Variovorax sp. PBL-E5: one gene and its partner. Each later gene encodes a partner of the first gene's protein in a complex. Links are inferred from orthologs where the notes say so. Each region holds a gene or a part of one and is shown on either strand. Other genes may lie near its edges.

Region 1 (7,537 bases):
TAGCGGCCGTCGAGCCGCAGCGCCTGGAAGGGCAGGTAATGCAGCGGCCCGTGCGGCACGATGATGAGCCGCTCGCCGGCCGCGAGCCGGAGCGGGCCGAGCAGCGCGGCGCCGAGCTTGTCGGCATTGGCGATCGCCGCGCGGCGCCCGCGCACCACCGAGTTGCGGAAGGTCTCGACCGCTTCGTTCAGGTCGTCGCGCTTGATCGGGATGCTGGTCGCACGGATGTCGGTCGGGCTCACGACCCAGACCTGCAGGCGCTCCGGCAGCGAATGGAACTGCACCACGCGCTCGTCCGGCCGCAGGGTGCGCTGCAGCGTCGCGAGGTCGACCGTGGCCGCGGCTTCCTCGCTCACGCGCGCGCGGCCGCGCACGGCGTCGAGCAGCGCGCGCGAGCGGCTGCGCTCGCTGACCTCGAAGGCGCGGCGCGTGTCGCCGATGTCGCTGTAGAGCCCGACCCCGCGCTCGAACACCGTCTGCAGGTCCGAGAACAGCCCCATCTTGAATTCCTCGCTGCGGAACTTGGCGCGCACGCCGTCGACGTCGCCGAGCGCATGGCCCACCGCTTCGGCCGCGGCCTGCTTGTCGCCCAGCGCGAGATCGCTCTGCGCCACGCCGTCCCAGGCCCAGAGCTGGAAGTAGCCGCTGTCGACGCCGGCCTGGCGCAGGGTCAGCTGGCGGTAGAGATCGCGTGCCTCGGCCGGCTTGTTCTCGGCCAGCAGCAGGCGCGCGCGGGTGCGGTCGAGCTGCGCGGCCAGCGAGGCCTCGCGCGGCGGCGGCAGCGTGCCGAGCAGCTGCCGCGCGCGCGGCGCGTCGCCCGATTCGATCAGCGCGTTGACCAGCGAGGCCTGCACCAGCGGCGCATAGCGCTGCGAGCTGTTGGCGAGCGCCGTGTCGTAGCTGGTCACCGCGATCGCGTAGTCGCCGCGGCGCGTCTGCACGTCGCCGATCACCTTGTAGGCCGGCCCGACCACCAGCTTGGGATCGCGCGCCGGATGCTTGAGCGCCTCGCGCGCGAACTCCTCGGCCTTGTCGAGCTGGCCCGAGTAGCTGTAGACGATGGCCAGATCGCGGTTGGCCATCGCCAGCAGGTTCGGGTCGCGCGTGGTGTTGGCCAGGTGCAGCGCCTTGCTGGCGGCGCGCACGCTCTGGCGGAATTCGCCGGCCTCGGCCAGCGCGACGGCCTGGCTGCAGTACTGGTAGCCCGAGAGCTTGATGCTGTCCTGCGCGTAGAGGATGGCGCCGTCGTTGGTCAGCGCGAGCAGGGTGTCGGTGTCGGCCAGCCGCGCCTGCTCGGCCTTGCTCGCCGCCGCCTCGGCGTCGGGCGCCTGCGCCACCGCCCATTGCATCGCGGCGAGTGCGCCGGCGCCGAGCGCCAGCACGATCCACCTGCGCGCGCGGCGCGCCCATCCGAAGCTCGACAACCGTTCCATTCGACCCCCGCGCGCTGCCTGTAGGCCCGCAGTGCGCGAACCACCGACGCCGCGAAAGTGCGCGCCTCTCAGACCTCGTGCTGAAAGTCTAGGAGCGGGGTCCGACCCCGCCTATTCGCAATACGGTCTAGCGCAAAGGGCGTAGGCCCGGTCCGTCCCCGGCCCGGCGCGGGCCGGGCCTTCGAAAACGGATGCGATCCGCCGTGCGGCTCAGTGCGCCGCGCGATGCCAGCCGGCGCTGTAGTCCTTGTCGGTCAAGAGCGTCCACAGGGCCAGCGCCGCGATCACGATGCCGGTGACGACGGCCGCGAGCATCGCGTCGCGCTGCATGCTGAAGTCGAGCACCCAGGGCGAGGCGATGAGCCACAGGCCCAGGATGCCTTCGCTCCATTCCTCCCATGCGCGCGGCACGAAGATCGCGCCCAGCGCGGCCGCGATGAGCAGCAGGCCGACGAGGACCGCGTTGCTCATCGCGTTCATCGTGTCCTGGAAGCCCAGTGCCCAGGGCGAAAGAATGACCCATACGCCGAGGATGGCATTGACGAGGTCCTGCCAGTGTTTCAGTCGCTTCATGATCACACCTCCTATGGCCGGCCGGATGCCGGCAGGTGTTGGATCGGGCGCGGGCGGCGATGTTCCTGGCCGATGCCGCCTCAGGCCGGCACGGCATCCACGTTCGGCCGGTCCCAGTGCCGGTGCTTCGCGATCGCGGCGATGAAGTCCTGCGCGATCTGCGTCGCGGCCGTGCTGTCGCCGAGGTTGGTCACCGGCGTGGCGGCCACCACCACACCCGGCGGCGGCGACTTCTGGCCGGGGCCGATGCCCAGCGTCGCGAGCAGCTGCACGCCCTCGCCGACCGTGCAGATCGCCTTGCAATGCTTGTAGGCCTCGAGCACGAAATGCACCGCATCGCCGTTGCGCGCGAGCGCTTCGACGCCGTGGCTGCCGGCCGGCACCAGCACGGCGTCGAACATGATCGAAGGCATGTTGACGAAGGTGGCATCGACCTCGAGCTGCCGCTTCGACGCGCTGGCGACGGTGCCCAGGCGCGGGCCGACCATCCTGCATTGCGCGCCGGCCGCCTCGATCGCTTCGCGGATCGGCTTGAGCGAGGCCGAGTCGATGCCGTCCGCGGCCAGGATCGCGACCTTGCGGGTCTTCACCGAACCGTCGCCGGTGTCGAGCATGCTGAGCGCCGGCGATTCGGAGATCGGCAGCGTGTCGCGATGGTCGCGAAAGCCCGCGCGGCCGGCCGCCGCCTTGGCGTCGGGCGCGCCGATGCCCAGCGGCTCGGCCACGCGGCGCGCCAGCTTCTCGTCGACGTGCGCGAGGTTGTCGACCATGCGCTGGCGGATCGCCGGCACCGCGACCTTGGACAGCTCGAAGCGGAAGGCCGCGATGATGTGTTCCTTCTCCGGCACGCTCTGGCTGTTGAAGAAAAGCCGCGCCTGGGTGAAGTGGTCGTCGAAGGACGGACTGCGCCGCCGTACCTTGGGCGGCTCGATCTCCTCGGGGAAGGACTGGAAGCCGGCGCTGCCGCCATCGACCCGGAACTCCTTGCCGTCGGCCAGCGAGTTCGGCTCGTACGCGACCTGCCCGCGCGCGATGGTCTGGCGGTGCATGCCGTCGCGCTGGAAGTTGTGGAACGGGCACACGCCCTTGTTGATCGGCAGCTCGTGGAAGTTGGCGCCGCCCAGGCGCGAGATCTGCGTGTCGGTGTACGAGAAGAGGCGCCCCTGCAGCAGCGGGTCGTTCGAGAAATCGATGCCCGGCACGACGTGGCCCGGATGGAAGGCCACCTGCTCGGTCTCGGCGAAGAAGTTGTCCGGATTGCGGTTCAGCACCATGCGGCCGATCTTCTGCACCGGCACCATCTCCTCGGGCAGCAGCTTGGTCGGGTCGAGCAGGTCGAAGCCGTAGGCATGTTCCTTGTTGGCCGGGATCATCTGCACGCCCAGTTCCCACTCGGGGAAGTCGCCGTGCTCGATCGCTTCCCAGAGGTCGCGGCGATGGAAGTCGGCATCCTTGCCGGCGATCTTCTGCGCCTCGTCCCAGAGCAGGCCGTGGATGCCGAGCCTGGGCTTCCAGTGGAACTTGACGAAGTGGCTCTCGCCGCGCGCATTGACAAAACGGAAGGTGTGGATGCCGAAGCCTTCCATCATGCGCAGGCTGCGCGGGATGGCGCGGTCCGACATCGCCCACATCAGCATGTGGGTGCTCTCGGGCATCAGCGAGGCGAAATCCCAGAAGGTGTCGTGCGCGCTGGCGGCCTGCGGCATCTCGTTGTGCGGCTCGGCCTTGACGGCGTGGATCAGGTCTGGGAACTTGATCGCGTCCTGGATGAAGAACACCGGGATGTTGTTGCCGACCAGGTCGTAGTTGCCTTCGCGCGTGTAGAACTTGACGGCGAAGCCGCGCACGTCGCGCACCGTATCGGCCGAGCCGCGCGAGCCGGCCACGGTCGAGAAGCGCACGAACACCGGCGTCTTGACCGCCGGGTCCTGCAGGAAATCGGCCGCGGTGAACTGCGACATCGACTTGTAGACCTCGAAATAGCCATGCGCCGCCGAGCCGCGTGCATGCACCGCGCGTTCGGGGATGCGCTCGTGGTCGAAGTGGGTGATCTTCTCGCGCAGGATGAAGTCCTCGAGCAGGGTCGGTCCGCGCACGCCGGCCCTGAGCGAGTTGTGGTTGTCCGGGATCTGCACGCCCTGGTTGGTGCTGAGCTGCGCGGCGGGGCCTGTGGTGAAGGCGGCCAGCTGGTCCTGCTTGGCATTGCTGCCGTCGCTGGTCTTCGGGCGACGGGCAGCCGCCTTGTTCTGTGACGTCATCGGAATTCTTTCAATAGAGAGGAGAAGCGGCGCCTCCCGGCGCCGCGGTATCAGCGGGCTTCCGCTTCGAAGAACATGTCCAGCACGCTGACCACCGCCACCACGCCGACCAGCCCTGCCGCGACGGCGACCGCCCAGACCAGGAAGTTGCCGATCCACCCATTGCTCAGGACGCCGGACAACGAGGAAAACTCCATGATTCGCTCCAAGGCCTTCGATTGAACAAGCGGCATGCGGGGCAGGCATGCCATGGACGGTGCACCAGCTTAGGTCCAGGCCGTGCGCAAACCCGTAGTGGCCGCGCGCCCCGGGGTGTGGGAGCGGCGATCTGTTCACGGTAGGAGCACACTGACGGCCTCGCGCTGCGTCCCCCGCCTACGCGGCTTCGGGCTGGTTTCGGCGCGGCGGCACGGCATCGATCGATAGGATGCGCCGAAGGCCGGCATCAAAGATGCTTGCATCGCCTCACTGCTTTCAACAGGACGACTGCCGCAACATGCTCATCCGAATCGGCTACGACATCGAACTCGGTGTCACCGCGCCCACCGCGCTGATCTACATGCTGCAGGTGCATCCGTCGCGTGCCGCCGACATCCCGGCCGGCGAGGCGATCACGATCAGCCCGCCGCTGGCCACCGACCACTACCGCGATGCGTTCGACAACCAGTGCGCGCGCGTGCATGTGCCGCTCGGTGTCGGCAGCGTGCGGCTGCGCAACACGGCGGTGGTGCACGACAGCGGCCTGCCCGATCCGGTCGACGCCGGCGCGATCGAGCACGCGCCCGCCGATCTGCCCACGCACACGCTGGCCTTCCTGCTGCCCAGCCGCTACTGCGAGGTCGACAGCGAGCTGCTGCCATTCGCCTGGGCCCATTTCTCCGGCACGGCGCCGGGCTGGCCGCGGGTGCAGGCGATCTGCGATTTCGTGCACCGGCACCTGCGCTTCGACTACCAGCGCGCACGCGCCAACCGCACCGCGCTCGAGGCCTGGCGCGAACGAATCGGCGTCTGCCGCGACTTCACGCACCTGGCCGTCACGCTGTGCCGCTGCATGAACATCCCCGCCCGCTACGTGACCGGCTATCTCGGCGACATCGGTGTGCCGCCGGTGCCCTATCCGATGGACTTCAGCGCCTGGTTCGAAGTCTGGCTCGGCGATCGCTGGCACACCTTCGATGCGCGCCACAACACGCCGCGCATCGGACGCGTCGTGATCGCGCGCGGGCGCGATGCGGCGGACGTGCCGATCACGATGGTGTTCGGTGTCAACAAGCTTCAGCGCTTCGATGTGGTCACGCAGGAAGTCAGCGCTTGAGGTGGCGTCGCACCCTCACGGCGGCGCATGGCCCAGCTTCTTCATCGCCGCGCCCAATCCCTTGCGGCTGGCGTCCATCGCGGCCCAGGGCCGGTTGCCGACGGCGAGGCGCTCGGCCGCGTTGCGCACGGTCCATTGCGCGGCGCTCTGCAGCGCCGGCAGCTCGTCCCAATCCAGCGGCACCGAGATGCCCAGCCCCGGACGCGAACGCGCCGACCACGCGCTGACCGTGGTCGCGCCGAAGCCGTTGCGCAGGTAGTCGACGAAGATCTTGCCGACCCGGTTGCGCGGACCGCTCCTGGCCACGAAGCGATCGGGAATGGTCTCGGCCAGATGCGCGACCACGGCCTGCGAGAAACCCTTCACCGCGTCCCACCCGTAGCGGCGGCGGATCGGCACCACCACGTGCAGGCCCTTGCCGCCGCTGGTCTTGAGAAAGGCCGGCAGGCCGAGCTCGGTGAGCAGCGTCTGCACCAGCAGCGCGGCCTCCTGCATGCGCGCCCAGGCAACGCCTTCGCCCGGATCGAGGTCGAAGGTCATGCGGTCGGGCTGGCCGATCGCGTTCGAGGTCGCGTTCCAGGTGTGGAATTCGATCACGTTCATCTGCGCGGCCGAGAGCAGCCCGCGTTCGGCATCGATCTGCAGCAGCGGATCATGGTCGGGGTCGAGCGCTGGATCGAGCAGCTTCACGCCGGGCAGCTCGCTTTTCTGCGCATGCTTCTGGAAGAAGAGCTCGCCGCCGACGCCATCGGGCGCGCGCACCAGCGCGACCGGCCGGCGCTTCAGGTGCGGCAGCATGAGCGCGCCGACCTGCGCGTAGTAGGCGACCAGCTCGCCCTTGGTGATGCCGCTCGCCGTGTCGATCACGCGCTCGGCGTGGGTGATGCGCATGTCCATGGGTTTCGATGCTCCTTGACGGGGCCCACGCGCGGCCGGTGCGGCAGCGGCGCAAGCGATGGATGAAAGGGCTTGCGGCGTCTCGCGCCGGACCTCGGCCGCAGGCTTGTCGATGCGCAGGCCCTGGAAGGCCGAATGGCGAATGCGCCCTTCGTGCGTCCACGCGCCGAACACCACCTCGGCCACCAGCACGGGCCGCACCCATTGCGCCTTGACGCCGGCGGGCCGGGTCGCGAACGGGCAGTCGCCGGTCTGCTCGCGGTCGAGCCTGGCCTTGATGTCCTTCAACCGGCCGGCATCGAAGCCGGTGCCGACATTGCCGCAGTACTGCAGCATGCCTTCGTCGTCGTACACGCCGAGCAGCAAGGCGCCGAAGCCCGCGCGCGCGCCCTTGGGCGCGGTGTGGCCGCCGATCACGAACTCCTGCCGCAGCTGATTCTTGAGCTTGATCCAGTCGGGCGAGCGCCGCGACACGTAGCCCGAGCCCTTGCGTTTGCCGACGATGCCCTCGAAGCCGAGGCGCGCCGCGGAAAGCAGCAGGTCGCGCGGCGCGGCCTCGAAGGCTTCGCTCATGCGCAGCGGCGGAGGCGGCCTGTCGCCGAGCAGCGCGGCCAGCCGCGCCCGGCGTTCTTCCACCGGCATGGCGCGCAGATCGCGGCCGTCCAGGAAAGGCGCATCGAAGAGCCAGTAGACGATGGCGTTCGTCGACGCGCGGTCGAAGGCATTCTGCAAGGCCTGGAAGTCGGGCGCGCCCTGCGCGTTCTCGACCACGATCTCGCCGTCCAGCCAGGCCGAACGCGTGGGCAGCTTCGCGAGGGCCTTCGCCAGCGCGGGCAGCCTGTCGGTCCAGTCGTGACCGTTGCGCGTGATGCAGCGCACCTTGCCGCCGTCGATGCGGGTCAGCAGCCGATAGCCGTCGAACTTGAGTTCGTAGAGCCAGTCGCCGGGCGATGCGGGCGGCGCGGCGACCAGCGTCGCGAGCTGCGGCGAGAGTTCGGGCGGCAGCGCCGCCTTGGGTGCCGGGTTCTTGCGCGCGGCGGGCTTCGGCGCCGTTGCCCTGG
Region 2 (5,134 bases), 3.0 Mb from region 1 along the record:
GAGCGCGATGGCGCTCCAGAAAGTATCGCTGCTCACACCCGACCGTCGTCAGCGGCGCGGCGGCGCGGCCGTGGTGCTTGGCGCCGTCGTCGATCCCGAACTGCGCATGGCGCGGAAGAAATCCGACGAAGGATCCAGCACCATGACGTCGCTCTTCTTGTTGAAGCTCTGCTTGTAGGCATCGAGGCTGCGGTAGAACAGCGCGAACTGTGGATCGCGGCCGAAGGCGTCGGCGTAGGTCGAAGCAGCCTTGGCATCGCCCTCGCCCTTGATCTTCTGCGCGTCGCGGTAGGCGTTGGCGACGATCACCTCGCGCTGGCGGTCGGCGTCGGCGCGGATCTTCTCGCCCTCGGCGACGCCGGTCGAACGCAGTTCGTTGGCCACGCGCTTGCGCTCGGCCTCCATGCGGCGGTAGACCGATTCGGTGATCGCTTCGACGTAGTCGACGCGCGTGATGCGCACATCGATGACGTCCACGCCCCAGGGCTTGGCACCCTTCACGACCGACAGCACCTCGCGCTGCACGTCGGCCATCAGCTGCTCGCGGCGCACCGAGATCAGATCGCGCACGGTGCGCTTGTTGATGTTTTCCTGGAACGCGTTGCGCACCACGCGGTTGAGTTGCATCGCGCCCGCGTTCTCGTCGAGGCCGACGTTGCGGATGTATTCCGACGGATTGCTGATGCGCCAGCGCACGTACCAGTCGATCACCACGCGCTGCTTCTCCGCCGTGAGCATCGGTTCGGGATCGATGCTCGACAGCGTGAGCAGGCGCTTGTCGATGTACGACACGTTCTGGAACGGCGGCGGCAGCTTGAAGTTCAGGCCCGGCTCGGTGATCACTTCCTTGATCTGTCCGAGCGCATAGACCACGCCGAACTGGCGCTGGTCGACGACGAAGACCGTCGAGCTCAGCAGCACAAGCAGCACGAGGATCGACGTGGCGATGAATCCGATTCTGTTCATGAATGTGTTCCTCGGCGCATCAGCGGACATCGCGGTCGCGTGAGCGGCCGTCGCGTGCGCGCGCATCGCCCACGGAAGAAGGAGGTGCGACCGGAATGACCGACGACTGCGAAGGCGCCGTGCCGGCCACGTTGGGGCTGGCGGCATCGACCGGCGTGGCGGGCGCGTTCTGCGCGGCCTGCTGGATCAGCTTGTCGAGCGGCAGGTAGAGCAGGTTCGAGCCCTGCTTGGAATCGATCAGCACCTTGGTCGTGCTGGCGTAGATCTGCTGCATCGCATCGGTGTACATGCGATCGCGCGTGACTTGCGGCGCCTTCTGGTATTCCGCGAGCACGGAGCCGAAGCGCTGTGCGTCGCCCTGCGCCTGCGCAATGATCCGCGCCTTGTACGCCTCGGATTCTTCCTTGAGCCGCGATGCGGTGCCGGTGGCGCGCGGCACCACGTCGTTCGCATAGGCCTGGGCTTCGTTCTTGGTGCGCTCGCGCTCCTGGCCGGCCTTGAGCACGTCGTCGAAGGCAGCCTGCACCTGCTCGGGCGGCCGCACGCCGCCCTGCTGCAGGTTGATGCCGACGATCTCGACGCCGACCTTGTAGCGGTCGAGGATGGTCTGCATCAGCGTGCGCACGCGCGGCGCGATCTGGTCGCGCTCCTCGGCGAGGGCGGCATCCATCTTCATCTTGCCGACCACTTCGCGCACGGCCGTCTCGGCCACCTGCACCACCGTGTCGGCGGGGTTCTTGCTCTCGTACAGGTAGGCGCGCGCATCGCTCAGGCGGTATTGCACGGCGAACTTGATCTCGACGATGTTCTCGTCCTCGGTCAGCATGGCCGACTCGCGCAGGCCGGTCGAACGCACGATGGCGTCACGGCCCACGTCGGTGGAGCGGATCTGCGTCACGACCACGAGTTCATGGCGCTGGATCGGATAAGGCAGACGCCAGTTGAAGCCCGCGCCCACGGTCGCCTTGTAGCGACCGAACTGGGTGATGACGGCCTGCTGTCCTTCGTTGACGATGAAGAACCCGGTGCCCAGCCAGATCAGGATCGCCACCGCGATGACCAGGCCCACGCCGAAGCCCGCATTCTTCATGTCGGGCTTGAGACCGCCACCACCGCCGCCATTGCCGTTGCCGCCGTTCGGACGGTTGCCGCCGCCGCGCCCGCCGCCGAACAGGCCACCGAGCTTGCGGTTGAAGTCGCGCCACAGTTCATCGAGGTCCGGCGGTCCCTGGTTCGGACCCTGGCCACGCGGGCGGTTGTTGTTGTTGTTGTTGCCGGAAGGCGGAGGCGCGGGGGGCTCTCCGTCAGGCCGGTTGGCGGCAGGACGATCGCCGCCGGACGCGGAGTCGTCGCGCCCCCACCGCCCATCGTTCAGGTTGAACATGCCCTGGAACCGTCTCCACACTGGCTTTGCATTCATTCGTTCTGTTCTCTCGTCAGTGAGGTGATTGTGCCCAATCAGTGAGGGGCCTCGTGCAATTCGGGGTCTGGTTCTGGGGTCATGGCCGATTCGCCCGCAGGACGCGATCGCTGTGCGAGCTCGGCCCGGAGCGCCGGGACGCCCTCGCCGGTATGCGCGCTCACGAAGATCCGGGGCACCTGCATGCCATCGATGTCCATCTCGTCGCTCAGATGCAGGGGCTTGCGCGTACTTTCAAGTGCATCGAGCTTGTTGAATACCAGCAGCTGGGGCACGGTGTCGGCGCCGATCTCCCTGAGCACCGCCTGCACTTCGGCCATCTGTTCAGGATGGTGAGGGTTGGACACGTCCACCACGTGCAGCAGCAGGTCGGCATCGACCGCTTCCTGCAGCGTGGCCTTGAACGCATCCACCAGGCCGTGCGGCAGCTCGCGGATGAAGCCGACCGTGTCGGAGATCGAGACCTTGCGGCGCGCATCCCCCAGGTACAGGTGGCGCGTGGTGGTGTCGAGCGTCGCGAACAATTGGTCGGCCGCATAGGCGCGCGCCTTGACCAGTGCATTGAACAGGGAAGACTTGCCGGCATTGGTGTAGCCGACCAGCGAGATGTTGAAGGTATCGCGCCGTTCGCGCTGGCGGCGCTGCGTGCCGCGCTGGCGCTGCACCTTGACGAGCCGCTCGCGCGTGCGCTTGATGGACTCGCCGATCATGCGCCGGTCGAGTTCGATCTGCGTTTCGCCGGGCCCCCCGCGCGTGCCGATGCCGCCGCGCTGGCGCTCCAGGTGGGACCAGCGCCGCACGAGGCGCGTGCTGAGGTACTGCAGCCGCGCCAACTCGACCTGCAGCTTGCCTTCGTGCGAGCGCGCGCGCTGGGCGAAGATCTCGAGGATGAGGAAGGTGCGGTCGTACACCGCCACCCCGAGCTGGCGCTCGAGGTTGCGCTGCTGTGCCGGGCTCAGCGCCTGGTCGAAGATGACTTCGCTGGCGCGATGCAGTTCGGCCAGCTCGCGGATCTCGTCGGCCTTGCCGCTGCCGACGAACAGCGCGGCGTCGGGCGCACGGCGTTTGCACACGAGGCGGGCGACCGGCTCGAGGCCTGCCGTTTGCGCGAGCAGGCCGAGCTCTTCGAGCTCGCCGTCGAAATGGGGCAACCCGAAATCAACGCCGACGAGAACGACGGCGCCGCCTTTCCGGGGAATCAGTTCAGACAAACGGAATCAGGATGGAAAAAGCGCGGCGGACGAACCGCCGCGCTCCGTGCCGTTCACGCGGCTGCGTCGTCGCTCTCGGCAGCCGAGAAGTTGACGGCCCGCCCTGGCACGATGGTGGAGATGGCATGCTTGTAGACCATCTGTGTCACCGTATTGCGAAGCAACACGACATACTGGTCGAACGACTCGATCTGGCCTTGCAGCTTGATGCCGTTGACCAGATAGATCGAAACCGGCACGTGCTCGCGACGCAAGGTGTTCAGAAAGGGGTCTTGTAGAAGTTGCCCTTTATTGCTCACGATATTCTCCGTGTTCAAGAGTAGTTGTTGGACCGGTCACCTTAACACAGGGTTTCCGCGCTGCAGCAACAAAGGCCAATGGCCTTCCAAAAATAACGGCACTTAAAAGACGGAACTTGAGCCGCAGGCGCGAGTCATCGGCCGTCATTGGAAGCCAAGCCGCGCGCCCATTCAGCGCGTTGTCAGCGCACGGCCCGCTGGCGTTCAGCCGCGGTCGTCCTTGCCGGCGTAGGGGTTGTGCGAGGTCTTGAGCTCGATGCGCAGCGGCGTGCCGACCAGATCGAACTCCTTGCGGAAGCGTCCTTCGAGGAATCGCTTGTAAGCATCGGTGACGTGCTCCAGCGAGTTGCCGTGGATCACGATCACCGGCGGGTTCATGCCGCCCTGGTGCGCATAGCGCAGCTTCGGCCGGAACATGCCGGACTTCTTGGGCGCCTGGAACTGCACCGCCTCCAGCAGCAGGCGCGTGAGCACGGGCGTCGACATCTTGCGCGTGGCGGACTTGTGGGCCTGCGCGATGGCCTGCCACACGGGGCCCAAGCCCTGGCGCTTGATGGCCGAGATGAAATGCAGCGCGGCGAACTTGAGAAAAGGCAGCCGCGTTTCGATCTGGCGCTGGATCTGCTCGCGCTGGTAGCTGTCGACCGCATCCCACTTGTTGATCGCGATCACCACCGCGCGGCCGCTTTCGAGGATGTAGCCCGCGATGTGCGCGTCCTGGTCGGTCACGCCCTGCGTGGCGTCGAGCAGCAGCAGCACGACGTTCGCCGACTCGATGGCCTGCAGCGTCTTGACCACGGAGAACTTCTCGATCGCCTCGAACACCTTGCCGCGGCGCCGCAGCCCCGCCGTGTCGATCAGCTCGAAGCGCTGGCCGTTGCGCTCGAAGGGCACGGTGATCGCATCGCGCGTGGTGCCGGGCAGATCGAAGGCGACCAGGCGTTCCTCGCCGAGCCAGGTGTTGATCAGCGTCGACTTGCCGACGTTCGGGCGGCCTGCGACCGCCAGCTTGGTCGGCTTGTTGACATCCTCTTCGTCGGCTTCGTCGCCGGGCTCGGGCAGGTTCAGCGGCTCGAGCGCAAGCTGGACCAGATCGCGAATGCCCTGCCCGTGTGCCGCCGAGATGCCGTGCACCTCGCCGAAGCCGAGTTCGTAGAAGTCGACCAGCTTCGTGCCGTCGTGCATGCCTTCGGCCTTGTTGGCCACCAGCACGCAGGGCTTGCCGAGCCGGCGCAGCT

The links. The genes of interacting proteins can lie anywhere in the genome.
Region 2: the proteins of katE (region 1) and hfq are in contact, whole or in part, in a crystal structure (PDB 3VU3), measured with the Escherichia coli proteins. The link is inferred for Variovorax sp. PBL-E5 from one-to-one orthologs.

The regions. Positions count from the first base shown.
Region 1 is NZ_LR594671.1:5,123,580-5,131,116, forward strand. What follows is about bases 1,676-4,665. They hold katE (catalase HPII), read right to left. Parts: upstream 4,265-4,665; coding sequence 2,087-4,264; downstream 1,676-2,086. Other genes in these bases: WDLP6_RS24950 (SPW repeat protein), read right to left, coding at 1,676-2,006; WDLP6_RS24960 (hypothetical protein), read right to left, coding at 4,315-4,461. Also shown: WDLP6_RS24945 (CHAT domain-containing protein), read right to left, coding at 1-1,433; more of WDLP6_RS24950, read right to left, coding at 1,644-1,675; WDLP6_RS24965 (transglutaminase-like domain-containing protein), read left to right, coding at 4,761-5,579; ligD (DNA ligase D), read right to left, coding at 5,595-7,537.
Region 2 is NZ_LR594671.1:2,085,463-2,090,596, reverse strand. Bases 2,274-5,134 are described here. They hold hfq (RNA chaperone Hfq), read right to left. Parts: upstream 3,897-5,134; coding sequence 3,651-3,896; downstream 2,274-3,650. Other genes in these bases: der (ribosome biogenesis GTPase Der), read right to left, coding at 4,101-5,134; hflX (GTPase HflX), read right to left, coding at 2,425-3,597; hflK (FtsH protease activity modulator HflK), read right to left, coding at 2,274-2,350. Outside these bases: WDLP6_RS10225 (DUF2065 domain-containing protein), read right to left, coding at 1-36; protease modulator HflC, read right to left, coding at 49-966; more of hflK, read right to left, coding at 986-2,273. UniProt on the Escherichia coli protein: RNA chaperone that binds small regulatory RNA (sRNAs) and mRNAs to facilitate mRNA translational regulation in response to envelope stress, environmental stress and changes in metabolite concentrations.